DNA from 4 places in the Streptomyces sp. KR80 genome. Region 1 is predicted to be linked to each of the others. Evidence: riboswitches for the same ligand, from Rfam matches in the RefSeq annotation. Region 1 holds a riboswitch; each other region holds the start of a gene.
What was found. Region 1 has a riboswitch for cobalamin ahead of ACTWQI_RS26435 (ABC transporter substrate-binding protein). Riboswitches for the same ligand answer to the same signal wherever they lie in the genome.

Region 1 (3,385 bases):
CGAGGGACCGGGAACGCGGCAGCCCAGCACCTGTCCGAGCGGCAGCGGCGGATCGTGTGGCGGATCGCCGGTCTGCTGCTGGACTATCCGACCGGCCAGAGGCTGAACCTGCTGGAGGAGATGGCGGCAGCGGCAGGGTCCGTGCCCGCGCCGGCTGGTCCGGCGCTAGTGTCGTTCGTCGAGAGTGCTCGCCGGATGTCGCCGATGGACCTGGCCGCGCACTATGTGGAGACCTTCGACCTGCGCCGTCGCAGCTGCCTGCATCTGACCTACTACGCCTACGGCGACACCCGCAAGCGTGGCATGGCGCTGCTGCGGTTCAAGCACGCCTACAAGACGGCAGGTGTCACGCTTGGCGACCACGAACTCCCCGACCATCTCGCCGTGGTGCTGGAGTTCGCCGCGACCGTCGACCCCACGTCCGGTCGGCGGCTGCTCGTCGAGCACCGAGCCGTCGTGGAACTGCTCCGGCTGTCCCTGGTGGACGGCGGGTCGCCATATACGTACGTACTCGAGGCGGTGTGTGCGACCTTGCCCGAGCTGGGCACGGCCGACCGGCGCCGGATCGCCGAACTGGCCGCACAGGGCCCGCCCGAGGAAGAAGTCGGTCTGGAGCCGTTCGCCATGGATCCCATGACGCAGCCCGAGCTGGGAGGACGCCGGTGATCACCCTGCTCTGGCTCGCCATACCGTACGTGGCCCTCACCTCCTTCGTCCTCGGGCACATCTGGCGCTACCGGCACGACCAGTTCGGCTGGACCACGCGGTCCTCGCAGCTCTACGAGAGCAGGCTGCTGCGGCTGGGCAGCCCGCTGTTCCACTTCGGACTGCTGGCGGTGATCGGCGGGCACGCGATGGGCATCCTGATCCCGGCGAGCTGGACCGAGTTCGTCGGCGTCTCGGAAGGGGCGTACCACGTCCTCTCGGTGTCAGCGGGCACGCTGTCCGGGCTGGCCACGGTCGCGGGCCTGGCGATTCTGCTCTACCGCCGGATCACCGTGCCCGCCGTGCGCAAAGCCACCACGACCAACGACAAGATCATGTACACGCTGCTGACCGCCGCCATCGCGACCGGGATGCTGAACACCGTCGGCGACAACCTCATCGGCGGCGGCTACGACTATCGCGCCACCGTCGCGCCGTGGTTCCGCAGCCTGTTCTCGCTGAACCCGCAGCCGGAACTGATGACGGGCGTCCCGATCAGCTTCCAGGTGCACAATCTCGTCGTACTCGCCCTGCTGGCGATCTGGCCGTACACCCGCCTGGTGCACGTGTTCAGCGCACCGCTGGGCTATCTGGTCCGGCCGTACGTGGTGTACCGCAGCCGGGACCCGAAGGGCCCGGATGCCCGCCGTTATTCACGCGCGTGGGAGACGCCGACCGCCCCGCCCGCCCGACGCTGACACTCACGTCGCGCCGCGTGTGCCGTTCCGCACAGGCAGGGCGTCTGGCGGGGCGGCCCGTGCGTCTGCGATTCTTGGCCTCGTTAGGCGACGGCGGAACGAGGAAGCCGGTGGGATTCCGGCACGGTACCGCCACTGTGAGTGGGGAGCGACCCCGACACGGCCACGGCCCCGTAGCGGGCGGGAAGGCCGGGGAAGCGTTGACCCCGAGTCAGGAGACTCACGCCGTCGCACCTCGACGTCCGGGGCGGAACTCCCCGAGAGAGGCCGGTGGCATCCGTATGTCCGCCATCTCCGCGCAGCGATCTGCTGTTGGCTGTCCGCAAGGCTGTCCGCACAACGCGGCCACTGCGCCGTGCGACGCCCGCCCCGGGGCGGGCGCGTCGCGCCTCCGCAGACTCTGATCCGCCCGCTGATTCACCGCCGACGGATCTCCTTCTCAGCCCTACGGCCCGTCGGGGCGCCTTGCCCTTTGCCCGCGCCGGGACGGCCCGTGCGGTTTCCTTCCTGCCAGGAGCAGTCATGCCCACAAGACCAGTCATGCCTCGTCGCCGCACGCTGGCTGCGGTGACCGTTGTCGTCGTCGGCCTCGCCCTCACCGCCTGCGGTGACGACACGGCACCCCGCTCAGCGGATACCACGGCTCACGGGAAGGGCCGGGGTTGCACTGACGATTTCGACCCGGCGAAGGACTACTTCCCCGTCAAGTCCAAGGTGCGGCACGCGAAGAACTTCACCCTCCGATACGAGAAGAGCTACCAGGTCCTCACGGTCAAGGAGCCCTACCCCAAGGGGAAGCCCGAGTCGTACGTCCTGGTCAAGTGCGGTGCGCCCAAGCCGAAACTCAGCGGCGACCTGGCGAAGGCGCAACAGATCACCACGCCGATCAAGAGCCTGTACTCCGCGTCCACCACGCATCTGCCCCTGCTCACCGAGACGGGAACCCTGGACGTTCTCACCGGCGTTGCCGACGGCTCGTTCGTCACCTCCGCCGAGGTACGCAAGCGCGTGAAGTCGGGCCGGGTGAGTGAGTACGCGCCGGAGCGCACGATCGCGACGGAGAAGGTCATCGCGGCCCAGCCGGATGTGCTGATGACCCAGGGCACGGACGATCCGCAGTACCCCAAGCTGCGGCAGGCGGGCATCTCCGTTGTCGCCAACGCGGAGTGGCTGGAGTCCACTCCCCTGGGCAGGGCAGAGTGGATCAAGGCCATGGCCGCCCTCACCGGCGCCGAGCGGCGCGCCGGTGCGGTCTTCGACGCCATCGAGACGGACTACACCAAGGTCGCCGCCAAGGCCGCGAAGGCCGGAAAGGCGGCGAAGGTGCTGCCGGGCACCATGTATCAGGGCACGTGGAACATGGCCTCCGGTGGCTCCTACGTCGGCAAGCTGATCAAGGATGCGGGTGGCACCTACCCGTGGGCGGGCACCAAGGGGACGGGCAACCTGCAACTCGGTTTCGAAGCGGTCTTCGCCAAGGGCGGTGACGCGCCGACGTGGCTGGTGGACCAGTCGTGGAAGTCGACTACTGACGCCACCAAGGCGGACCGCCGTTACGGCAAGCTGACCGCCGCCCGCGACGGACAGGTGTGGTCCAACACCAAAGCCCTGAGCCCCGAGGGCGGCAACGACTTCTACGAGCGCGGCGTCATCCGCCCCGACCTGGTACTCGCCGACCTGTTCGCGATCCTGCACCCGGACGCGGCCCCGGGCCACACCTTCACGTTCTACAAGAAGGTGCCCAAAGCGTGAGGACCACTGCTCCGCACCCGCCGGTCCCGGCGGTCGGCGACGGCGCCGGGGCCGCCGCAGCACGGGCGGCGTCGGCAACGGGGCGGCGGCGCGCGCTGGTTCTGGGCGGGCTGGCCGCGGGCACCGTGGTCCTGTTCGTCCTCGCGATCGCGCTCGGCTCGTACCGTGTCCCGCTCACCGAGGTGGTACGGGTCCTGCTGGGCGATGCCGGAGCCGACCCTCGCTGGCGG
Region 2 (3,385 bases), on a different contig from region 1:
AGCCCGACCCCGTCGGCGAGTCCCAGCCCGCCACCGTCCAGGTCACGGCCTAGCTAAGGAACCCTCCTTTCATGAACATCGACTGGGTAGCACTCGGCCAGGTCTTCGGCGTCAGCCTCGTGGTGACCGTCGGGGTCGTGGGTCTGTTCACCCTCGGCATCGTCGGCACCTCTCGCAAGCCACGGCCACACACCGACGGCAGTGCCGACACGACCGGCACGAGCGCCGCGACCGGTGCCGCCACGCTGCTTGCGCGCACCGGCGGATACGCCTGCTTCGCGCTGTGCGCGGCCGCCATCGCGTACGGCTTCCACCTGATCGTCGCCTGACGACGGATCCGGGGCCACGGCCCGCGGGGCGGGAGACACCACCCGTGTCTCCCACCCCGCGGGCCGTCGTTGTGTGTCTGGGCACACTCTCCTCTCGCAGGTCACAGGCAAGTTGACGGGCCTTCGCGGGGCGTGGTGGACTGCCGACGCCAAACGGCGGCAGGAGAGGAAGCCGGTGCGAATCCGGCGCGGTCCCGCCACTGTCACCGAGGAGCGCTCCCCCACCCGATACGTCACGGCCCGTCCTGCGGGCTGGAAGGCCGGGGAGGGGCGCACCGACCGGGAACACGGATGAAGGAGCGGGTCGAGACCAAGTCCGGTACGGCGTTGTGGAGGTCCCCCGGCCGAAGTCCCGGGGGCAGCGGCAGCGATGCTGCGCGCGACGAGCACAACGCAGAGCCGGGCGAGGGCCATCGACCCGTGACGCCGTGAGCCCTGTTGGCGCGCCTCGTGAGCGCCGATCCGGGAGCCAGGAGACTCTCACCGCCGGTACGTCGAGCCAGGGCGCGGACCCTGAGTGAGGACATGTCGCCATGCCGGGCTGCCGCCGCACGTCACAAGCCGTCCGTACGTCATCCCGTGGTCGTTGTCCACGCCGCGGCACGACGCGGTGTCCACGCCGAGGCACGACGGCGGTCTGAGCCGATGCCTGCCGAACACACCTCATTCGTGTGCGGCGCCGCGCTCGGCTTCGTCTGCGACCTCGTCGTGGGCGACCCCCGGCGCGGGCACCCCGTTGCCGCGTTCGGGCGCGCCGCGGCCGCCGCGGAGCGCCGACTGTGGCACGACCACCGCGGGTACGGGGCGCTGTACGCCGCCGTCTGCGCGGGCGGCGCGGTGGCGGTCGCCGCCGGGCTGCAGCGCGCCGTACGCCGTTCCCCCGCGGCGGTGGCCTCGCTGACGGCGGTCGCCACCTGGGCGGTGCTGGGCGGCACATCCCTGGGGCGTGAGGCACGGGCCATCGGCGCCGCGCTGGCCGCGGAGGACATCGAAGCGGCGCGCGAGCGGCTGCCGCACCTGTGCGGCCGGGATCCCCAGTCCCTCGACGAGCAGCAGATCGCACGGGCCGTCGTGGAGTCGGTGGCCGAGAACACCTCCGACGCCGTCGTCGGCGCGCTGGTGTGGGGCGCCGTCGCGGGAGTGCCGGGCCTGGCCGGCTTCCGCGCCGTCAACACGCTGGACGCCATGGTGGGCCACAAATCGCCTCGCCACCGCCGTTTCGGCTGGGCCTCGGCCCGGCTCGACGACGTGGTGGGCTATCCGGGTTCGCGGCTCACGGCCGTGTTGACGGTGCTGGCCGGGCCGGACCGGCGAGGAGCCGGGCGGGTGTTGCGCCGAGACGCGCGCGAGCACCCGAGCCCCAACGCCGGGCCGGTCGAGTCCGCGTTCGCGGGAGCGCTGGGCGTCCGCCTGGGCGGCACCCTCGCCTACGGCGGCCGGGTCGAACACCGGCCCGTACTTGGTGCGGAGAACCGGCCGGTGGACACCCCGGACATCGAGCGCGCGGTGCGACTGTCACGGCGCGTCAGTCTGCTCGCACTGGCGGCGTGCGCCGCCGGACGCCTGATCGTGGGCCGCCTGACGGAACGCGCCGCGCGCCCCGCGGGTAGGGGCACGTCACCCGCTGGGGAGGGGAGCGTATGAGCTGGGGGCATCTCCCAGCAGTAGCTGGAGGGAAGGTCCGTGGTCGCCGCGGCGGCGGTCTGCTGGTTGCGGGGACCACGTCCGACGCCGGGAAGAGCGTCGTCACGGCGGGGATCTGCCGGTGGCTGGCCCGCAAGGGCATCTCCGTCGCGCCGTTCAAGGCACAGAACATGTCACTGAACTCCTTTGTGACACGGGAAGGTGCGGAGATCGGCCGGGCGCAGGCCATGCAGGCGGCGGCCGCGCGAATCGAACCGACGGCGCTGATGAACCCCGTGCTGCTCAAGCCGGGCGGCGACCGCAGCAGCCAGGTCGTACTGCTGGGCAAGCCGGTGGGCGAGTTGAGCGCCCGCGGGTACTTCGGGGGGACCGGCGGATCCGGGAGGCCCGGGCCCGCCACGACGCCGCAACCGGACGCCGTATCCGCCGGGACGACGCCGTACAAGGGGCGGCAGGAGGAGCTGTTCGGCACCGTACTGGAGTGCCTCGAGGAGCTGCGGGGCAGGTATGACGCGGTGATCTGCGAAGGAGCGGGGAGCCCGGCCGAGATCAATCTGCGGCGCACCGACATCGTCAACATGGGCCTCGCGCGGGCCGCGGAACTGCCGGTCGCGGTGGTCGGGGACATCGACCGGGGCGGCGTCTTCGCGTCCTTCTTCGGCACGACCGCGCTGCTCAGCCGGGAGGACCAGGCGCTCGTCGCCGGGTATCTGGTCAACAAGTTCCGCGGCGATGCGTCCCTGCTGGAGCCGGGTCTTGAGATGTTGCGCGGGCTGACCGGGCGGCGCACCTACGGCGTGCTGCCGTTCGCGCACGGGCTCGGCATCGACGAGGAGGACGGGCTGCACATCTCGATGCGGGGAGCGGTCCGGGAGTCGTCGGTCGCTCCGCCGCTCGGCGAGGACGTGCTGCGGGTCGCCGTCGCCGCCGTGCCGCTGATGTCCAACTTCACCGACGTCGACGCGCTGGCCGCCGAACCGGGTGTGGTGGTGCGGTTCGTGGACCGGCCCGAAGAGCTGGCCGACGCCGATCTGGTCGTGCTCCCCGGGACCCGCGGCACCGTGCGGGCGCTGGCGTGGCTGCGCGAGCGCGGCATCGCGGACGCGGTGCTCCGGCGGGCCGCGGAGGGCCGGCCGGTGCTGGGCGTCTGCGGCGGCTTCCAGATGCTCGGCGAGCGCATCGAGGACGAGGTCGAGTCCCGGGCGGGGGCGGTGGACGGGCTCGGACTGCTGCCGGTACGGGTCCGGTTCGCGGCCGAGAAGACCCTCGCGCGGCCGGTGGGCGAGGCGTTCGGGGAGCGGGTCGAGGGCTACGAGATCCACCACGGGGTGGCCGATGTCGGCGCAGCGGACGAGGCGTTCCTCGACGGTTGCCGGCGGGGGGCCGTCTGGGGCACCCACTGGCACGGCTCG
Region 3 (3,385 bases), on a different contig from region 1:
ACCGCTACGGCATGCGTTGCCACATCGTGGGCTCGACCACCGTCGACCACACCCTGCGCACCCAGCTCTCCGTACTCGGCGCGCACCTCGAGCAGATGGACCCCTGCAGCGATCTGAAACTCGACCAGAAACGCCGCGTGGAACGCATCCAGGAAATCCTGCGCGAGCACCCCGACTACCACTGGATGCGCCAGTACCACGACGACATCCACTACCTCGGCTACCGTGCCGTCGCCGAACGCATCCGGCAGGAGACCGACACCGACTGCCTCACCGTTGTTGGCGGAGTGGGATCCGGCGCCTCCACCGGAGCCCTCGCCCGGTACCTGCGGGAATGCTCACCCGGGGTCGAGCTCGTCGGTGTCCAGCCGTTCGGCAGCATCACCTTCGGCAGCGAGCACGTGTCCGACCCCGAGATCATCATCGCCGGAATCGGCAGCTCGATCCCCTTCGCCAACGTGTCGCACACCCTCTACGACACCGTCCACTGGATTGCCTTCGACGCCGCTCTCGCCGGCAGCGTCGACCTGCTGCGCCGACACGCGGTCTTCGCCGGACTGTCCACCGGAGCCGCCTACCTCACGGCCCGATGGGAACGAGGCCGTGATCCGCACCGGACCGTCCTTTTCATCGCCGCCGACACCGGCCACCGGTACGTGGACTCGGTCTTCGCCCGCCACCACGAAGCGGCGCGCGTCGAAGACCTCGCACCCCGCGCCGTATCGACGCTGGACCACCTCGCCCTCCCGTGGTCCCGTATGAGCTGGGAACGCGCGGCTGCACCCGCCACGGCCGCGGCGTAGCCGCCGCACCTGCCCGGCCCAGGGAACCCCGCGCAACTCACCGTCCGGCATGTGGAAAGTGGCATCGGGCCCCTGGTCCAGCGCCTAGGCTGGCCGACGCAGCTGGTTCGCCCTGCCCTCCCCATGGGGGTACCTCCCAGCGGTAGCTGGGGGACTTCGCCATGGGGGACTCGGCAGGCGCGTCGTAAGAGGGAACCCGGTGGGAATCCGGGACTGCCCCGCAGCGGTGAGCGGGAACGACCGCCGTCATACGCACTGGACCCAGGCGGGTCCGGGAAGCGACGGCCAGTAGATGCCTCGTGCCTCACGAGGCGTGCCCGCGAGTCCGAAGACCTGCCACTGCCCGTGCGCGACCGCGCGCGGAGATCCCGGTGACCTCGAGGGCGGGTTGGGGCGCCCCCGGACGAAGTCTGGGGGAGTACGTCATAGGCGGGCACGTATGCACGAACGACGGCACAAGCGATGTCGTCCGCCCCGTCTGCCATCCCTTCGCGCCTTCGTCTCCCCTTCCGGGATCGCTTCATCAAGAGCTCGCGAAGGAGAGTTCCGTGACCAGCAAGTCCGCAGCCGCGGCAGCACGGGCCACCGTGTACGGCTACCCCCGCCAGGGCCAGAACCGAGAACTGAAGAAGGCCGTCGAGGGCTACTGGAAGGGCCGGGTGAGCGCCGCCGAACTCCGGCAGACCGCCTCCGAACTGCGCGCCACCACCTGGCGTCGACTCGCCGACGCCGGTATCGACGAGGTCCCGACCGGCGACTTCTCGTACTACGACCACGTCCTGGACACCACCATGATGGTCGGCGCGATCCCGGCCCGTCACCGCGCCGAGGTCGAGGCGGACGCCCTGGACGGCTACTTCGCGATGGCCCGCGGCACCCAGGACGTCACGCCGCTGGAGATGACCAAGTGGTTCGACACCAACTACCACTACCTGGTTCCGGAACTCGGCCCGGACACCATCTTCATCGCCGACTCCGCCAAGCCGGTCGCCGAGCTCAAGGAAGCCCTCGCGCTCGGCCTGACCGCGCGCCCGGTTCTGGTCGGGCCCGTCACCTACCTGCTCCTCGCCAAGCCCGCCCCAGGGGTCGCGGCCGACTTCGAGCCGCTGACACTCCTGGACCGACTGCTTCCCGTGTACGCGGAGGTGCTGGCCGACCTCCGTTCGGCAGGCGCGTCGTGGGTGCAACTGGACGAACCTGCCCTCGTCCAGGACCGCACTCCGGCCGACCTGAACGCCGCCGCCCGCGCCTACCGCGAACTCGGCGCCCTCACCGACCGCCCGAAACTGCTGGTCGCCTCCTACTTCGACCGGCTCGGAGAGGCCATGCCGGTACTGGCCAAGGCCCCCGTAGACGGGCTCGCCCTCGACTTCACCGGCCCCGCGGCCGCCAATCTCGACAACCTCGCCGCCGTCGGCGGCCTGCACGGCAAGCGCCTGGTCGCGGGCGTCGTCGACGGCCGCAACGTCTGGATCAACGACCTCGAAAAGTCACTGTCCACCCTCGCCACGCTCCTCGGCCTCGCCGACCGGGTCGACGTGGCCGCATCCTGCTCACTGCTGCATGTCCCGCTCGACGCCACCGCCGAACGCGCCATCGACCCGCAGATCGCCCGCTGGCTGGCCTTCGCCGGCCAGAAGACCGCCGAGATCGTCGCCCTGGCACGCGGGCTGTCCCAGGGCACCGACACCATCGCGGCGGAACTGGCCGCCAACCGCGCCGACCTCGCCTCCCGAGCGGACTCCGCACTCGCCCACGACCCGGCGGTCCGCGCCCGCACCGCCGTCATCACCGACGCCGACAGCCGCCGCTCCCAGCCCTATGCCGTGCGGGCCGCAGCCCAGCGTTCCCATCTGCGCCTGCCGCCGCTGCCCACGACCACCATCGGCTCCTTCCCGCAGACCACCGACCTGCGCACCGCCCGCGCCGACCTGCGCGCCGGGCTCATCGACACGGTCGCGTACGAGCAGCGGATCGAGGCCGAGATCCGCGAGGTCATCTCCTTCCAGGAGAAGACGGGCATCGACGTCCTGGTGCACGGCGAGCCCGAACGCAATGACATGGTCCAGTACTTCGCCGAACAGCTCACCGGCTACCTCGCCACCCAGCACGGCTGGGTCCAGTCCTACGGCACCCGCTACGTCCGCCCGCCGATCCTGGCCGGCGACATCTCCCGCCCCGAACCCATGACCGTCCGCTGGACCCGCTACGCCCAGTCACTCACCAACCGGCCCGTCAAGGGCATGCTCACCGGCCCGGTCACCATGCTCGCCTGGTCCTTCGTCCGCGACGACCAGCCCCTCGCCGACACTGCCCGCCAGGTCGCCCTCGCCCTGCGCGGCGAGGTCAACGATCTGGAAGCCGCGGGCACTTCGGTCATCCAAGTCGACGAACCCGCGCTGCGCGAGACCCTGCCGCTGCGCGCCGCCGACCACTCGGCGTATCTGGCCTGGGCCACCGAGGCGTTCCGCCTGACCACCAGCGGCGTGCGGCCCAACACCCAGATCCACACCCACATGTGCTACGCCGAGTTCGGCGACATCGTCGCCGCCATCGACGACCTCGACGCCGACGTCATCAGC
Region 4 (3,385 bases), on a different contig from region 1:
CCGCGGTGGTCGGCGGCGCTTCGCTCAAGGCGTTCTGGTACCACTTCGCGATCATGTTCGAGGCGCTGTTCATTCTCACCACGCTGGACGCGGGCACCCGGGTCGGGCGCTTCATGCTCCAGGACATGCTCGGCAACGTCTACAAGCCGTTCCGCCAGGTCAGCTGGAAGCCGGGAGTATGGTTCGCCAGCGCCGTCGTGGTCGGCGGCTGGGGCTACTTCCTGTGGGTCGGTGTGCACGACCCGCTGGGCGGCATCAACCAGCTCTTCCCGCTCTTCGGCATCGCCAACCAGCTGCTGGCCGCGGTCGCACTGGCGGTCTGCACGACACTGCTCGTGAAGTCCGGGCGGATCAAGTGGGCCTGGGTCACGGCGGTTCCGCTGGCCTGGGACGCCGCGGTCACGCTCACCGCCAGCTGGCAGAAGATCTTCTCCGACGACCCCCGGGTCGGCTTCTTCCAGCAGCGGTCCATCTTCGAAGAGGGCATCGAGGCGGGAAAGGTGCTGCCCCCTGCCAAGAGCATGGACGACATGCACACCGTCGTCACCAACGCCACCGTGGACGGGGTGCTCGCCGCGCTCTTCGCGATCCTTATCGTCGTGGTGATCGCCGACGCCGGCCGGGTCTGCTACCGGGCGATCCGCAACCCGCAGAGCGTCACGCTCCACGAAGCCCCGTACGAGGAGTCGAAGATCGTGGCCCCCGCCGGGCTCTTCCCGACCAAGGAGGAGAAGGCGGAGCTGGTGGGCGCGGGAGTCGGCGCGGGAACCGGTGCCGTGGCCGGCGAAGGGGACGCGGGCCGGGAGCGGGAGCCCCAGCCGTGAGGACCCTGCAGGGCGTCCGGAAGATCGCCGGCCGCATCCGCTGGTTCTGGCGCGAGGCGTCCGGCGAGGCGACGTACGGCCGGTACGTCGCCCACGCCCGGGCCCACGACCCCGAGGCAGAGGTGCTGAGCCGGCGCGACTTCGAGCGACAGCGCACCGACGCCCGGGAGGCCGATCCGCGCGAGGGCTTCCGCTGCTGCTGAACGCGCTCGGCGACGCCGCGTCCGTGCGGCATACGGGCCGCCGCCCCGAGTCCTTGGGCGGCGGCCCGATGGTTTCGTGGAGCGGGCACCGGCGCGTGACCCAACGCCCCCGGCGCCCCAGCGCATTTGACCTACGACACAAGATATAGGGGTGGGCACGGCACGCAGCACAAGATGTATGCTCGTGCTCGCTGTCGTCGCAGGGGAATCCGGTGCGAATCCGGAACTGTCCCGCAACGGTGTAGTCATGCGCGTATGCGCATTCCCAAGTCCGAGGACCTGCCGACGGTGTGCCCGGCTCGACCGAGCCGGGTGACGAGTCGTCCGGGCCTCGCGGGTTGGGCCGGTGGACGCTGCGCGGTGTGCCGCTCGCCCTGCCCGGGTGATCCACGCCCGTATGCGCCCGTCGCGCACCCCCCTCGTGCGGCCCCCAGCCGATCGAGGGAGAGCACCACGTGACCATCGCGCCCGCAGACCCTGCGTCACGCGAGTCCGTCGCCCAGCCCGCCGCAGTCACTGAGCCCGCCGTGGTCACCGAGAACCCAGCCACCACCGACGGACCCGGCGCCGCCTTGCTGCGCACCCTGACCGAACTCACCGCCGACCTGCCCCATGCCGAGCCGGGCCGGGTCGCCGCCGCGGCCCTCCGCGGCCGCCACGCTGGTTCCGACGAGGCCGGGTTGCGGGAGCTGGCAACCGAGGCGGCGGCCGGTCTGATCTCCGAGGACCCCGAGTACTCGCGGCTCGCGGCGCGCCTGCTCACCCGTACCATCGCGGACGAGGCCGCAGGTCAGGGCGGAGTCTCCTGCTCCGCCTCGGTCGAGGTCGGCCACCGCGAAGGCCTGATCGCCGATGGCACCGCGCAGTTCGTCCGCACCCACGCCACTCGGCTCGACACCCTCGTCGAGATCGCGCTCGCCGACGGGGCCGACGACCGCTTCGGCTACTTCGGGCTGCGCACGCTCCACAGCCGCTATCTGCTGCGCCACCCCACCACCCGTCACGTCATCGAGACGCCACAGCACTTCATGCTGCGCGTGGCCTGCGGGCTCGCGGAGGACCACAGTGACCGTGCGGTCGACGAGGTGGCCGCGCTCTACCGGCTGATGAGCCGCCTCGACTACCTGCCCAGCTCCCCCACCCTCTTCAACTCCGGTACCCGGCACCCGCAGATGTCCTCCTGCTATCTGCTGGACTCCCCCCTGGACGAGCTCGACTCGATCTACGACCGCTACCACCAGGTCGCTCGGCTGTCGAAGCACGCGGGCGGCATCGGCCTGCCGTACAGCCGCGTCCGGGCCCGCGGTTCGCTCATCCGCGGCACGAACGGGCACTCCAACGGCATCGTGCCGTTCCTGCGCACCCTCGACGCCTCGGTCGCCGCGGTCAACCAGGGCGGCCGGCGCAAGGGCGCGGCCTGCGTCTATCTGGAGACCTGGCACGCGGATGTGGAGGAGTTCCTGGAGCTGCGCGACAACACCGGTGAGGATGCGCGCCGCACCCACAACCTGAACCTCGCGCACTGGATCCCCGACGAGTTCATGCGCCGCGTCGACGCGGACGCCGAATGGTCCCTGTTCTCTCCGGCGGACGTCCCGCACCTCGTCGACCTATGGGGCGAGGAGTTCGATGCCGCCTACCGAGCGGCGGAGGCCGCGGGCCTGGCGCGGAAGCGGCTCCCGGCCCGCCAGCTCTACGCACGCATGATGCGCACCCTCGCCCAGACCGGCAACGGCTGGATGACGTTCAAGGACGCGGCGAACCGCACCGCCAACCAGACCGCCGAGCCCGGCAAGGTCATCCACTCCTCCAATCTCTGCACCGAGATCCTCGAGGTCACCAACGACGGCGAGACCGCCGTGTGCAACCTCGGCTCCGTCAACCTCGCCGCCCACGTGCGTAAGGACGTCCGCGACGGGGCGGACGCGATGGACTGGGAGCGGCTGGACGTCACGGTCCGTACGGCCGTGACCTTCCTCGACCGGGTCGTGGACATCAACTTCTACCCCACCGAGCAGGCCGCGGCGTCGAATGAGCGCTGGCGGCCGGTGGGGCTCGGCGTGATGGGCCTCCAGGACGTCTTCTTCCAGCTGAAGCTGCCCTTCGACTCCCCCGAGGCGGCAGAGCTCTCCACGCGGATCGCCGAGCGCATCATGCTGGCGGCGTACGAAGCCTCCTGCGACCTCGCCGAGCGGCACGGCCCGCACCCGGCCTGGTCCTCGACCCGGGCCTCGCGCGGCGTGCTGCACCCGGACCACTTCGACGGCGCCGCCGCCGAGTCGTACTGGCCGGAGCGGTGGGACGCGCTGCGCGCCCGTATCGCCGCCACCGGCATGCGCAACTCGCTGCTGCTGGCCA

Region 2: it holds a riboswitch for cobalamin, as region 1 does, so the genes downstream of both, ACTWQI_RS10870 (cobalamin biosynthesis protein) here and ACTWQI_RS26435 (ABC transporter substrate-binding protein) in region 1, are expected to answer to the same signal.
Region 3: it holds a riboswitch for cobalamin, as region 1 does, so the genes downstream of both, metE (5-methyltetrahydropteroyltriglutamate--homocysteine S-methyltransferase) here and ACTWQI_RS26435 (ABC transporter substrate-binding protein) in region 1, are expected to answer to the same signal.
Region 4: it holds a riboswitch for cobalamin, as region 1 does, so the genes downstream of both, ACTWQI_RS17025 (ribonucleoside-diphosphate reductase subunit alpha) here and ACTWQI_RS26435 (ABC transporter substrate-binding protein) in region 1, are expected to answer to the same signal.

What each region holds. Positions count from the first base shown of each region.
Region 1 covers NZ_JBQQCD010000025.1:38,937-42,321, forward strand. Annotated here, with positions in the region: gene narJ (nitrate reductase molybdenum cofactor assembly chaperone) at 1-666, shown strand, start outside; gene narI (respiratory nitrate reductase subunit gamma) at 663-1,403, shown strand; cobalamin riboswitch at 1,472-1,640, shown strand; gene ACTWQI_RS26435 (ABC transporter substrate-binding protein) at 1,926-3,155, shown strand; gene ACTWQI_RS26440 (iron chelate uptake ABC transporter family permease subunit) at 3,152-3,385, shown strand, end outside.
Region 2 covers NZ_JBQQCD010000005.1:295,936-299,320, reverse strand. Annotated here, with positions in the region: gene ACTWQI_RS10880 (inorganic phosphate transporter) at 1-53, shown strand, start outside; gene ACTWQI_RS10875 (hypothetical protein) at 72-329, shown strand; cobalamin riboswitch at 498-623, shown strand; gene ACTWQI_RS10870 (cobalamin biosynthesis protein) at 975-1,973, shown strand; gene ACTWQI_RS10865 (cobyric acid synthase) at 1,970-3,385, shown strand, end outside.
Region 3 covers NZ_JBQQCD010000004.1:58,758-62,142, forward strand. Annotated here, with positions in the region: gene ACTWQI_RS07840 (pyridoxal-phosphate dependent enzyme) at 1-803, shown strand, start outside; cobalamin riboswitch at 950-1,158, shown strand; gene metE (5-methyltetrahydropteroyltriglutamate--homocysteine S-methyltransferase) at 1,352-3,385, shown strand, end outside.
Region 4 covers NZ_JBQQCD010000010.1:192,112-195,496, reverse strand. Annotated here, with positions in the region: gene ACTWQI_RS17035 (carbon starvation CstA family protein) at 1-824, shown strand, start outside; gene ACTWQI_RS17030 (CstA-like transporter-associated (seleno)protein) at 821-1,027, shown strand; cobalamin riboswitch at 1,206-1,328, shown strand; gene ACTWQI_RS17025 (ribonucleoside-diphosphate reductase subunit alpha) at 1,483-3,385, shown strand, end outside.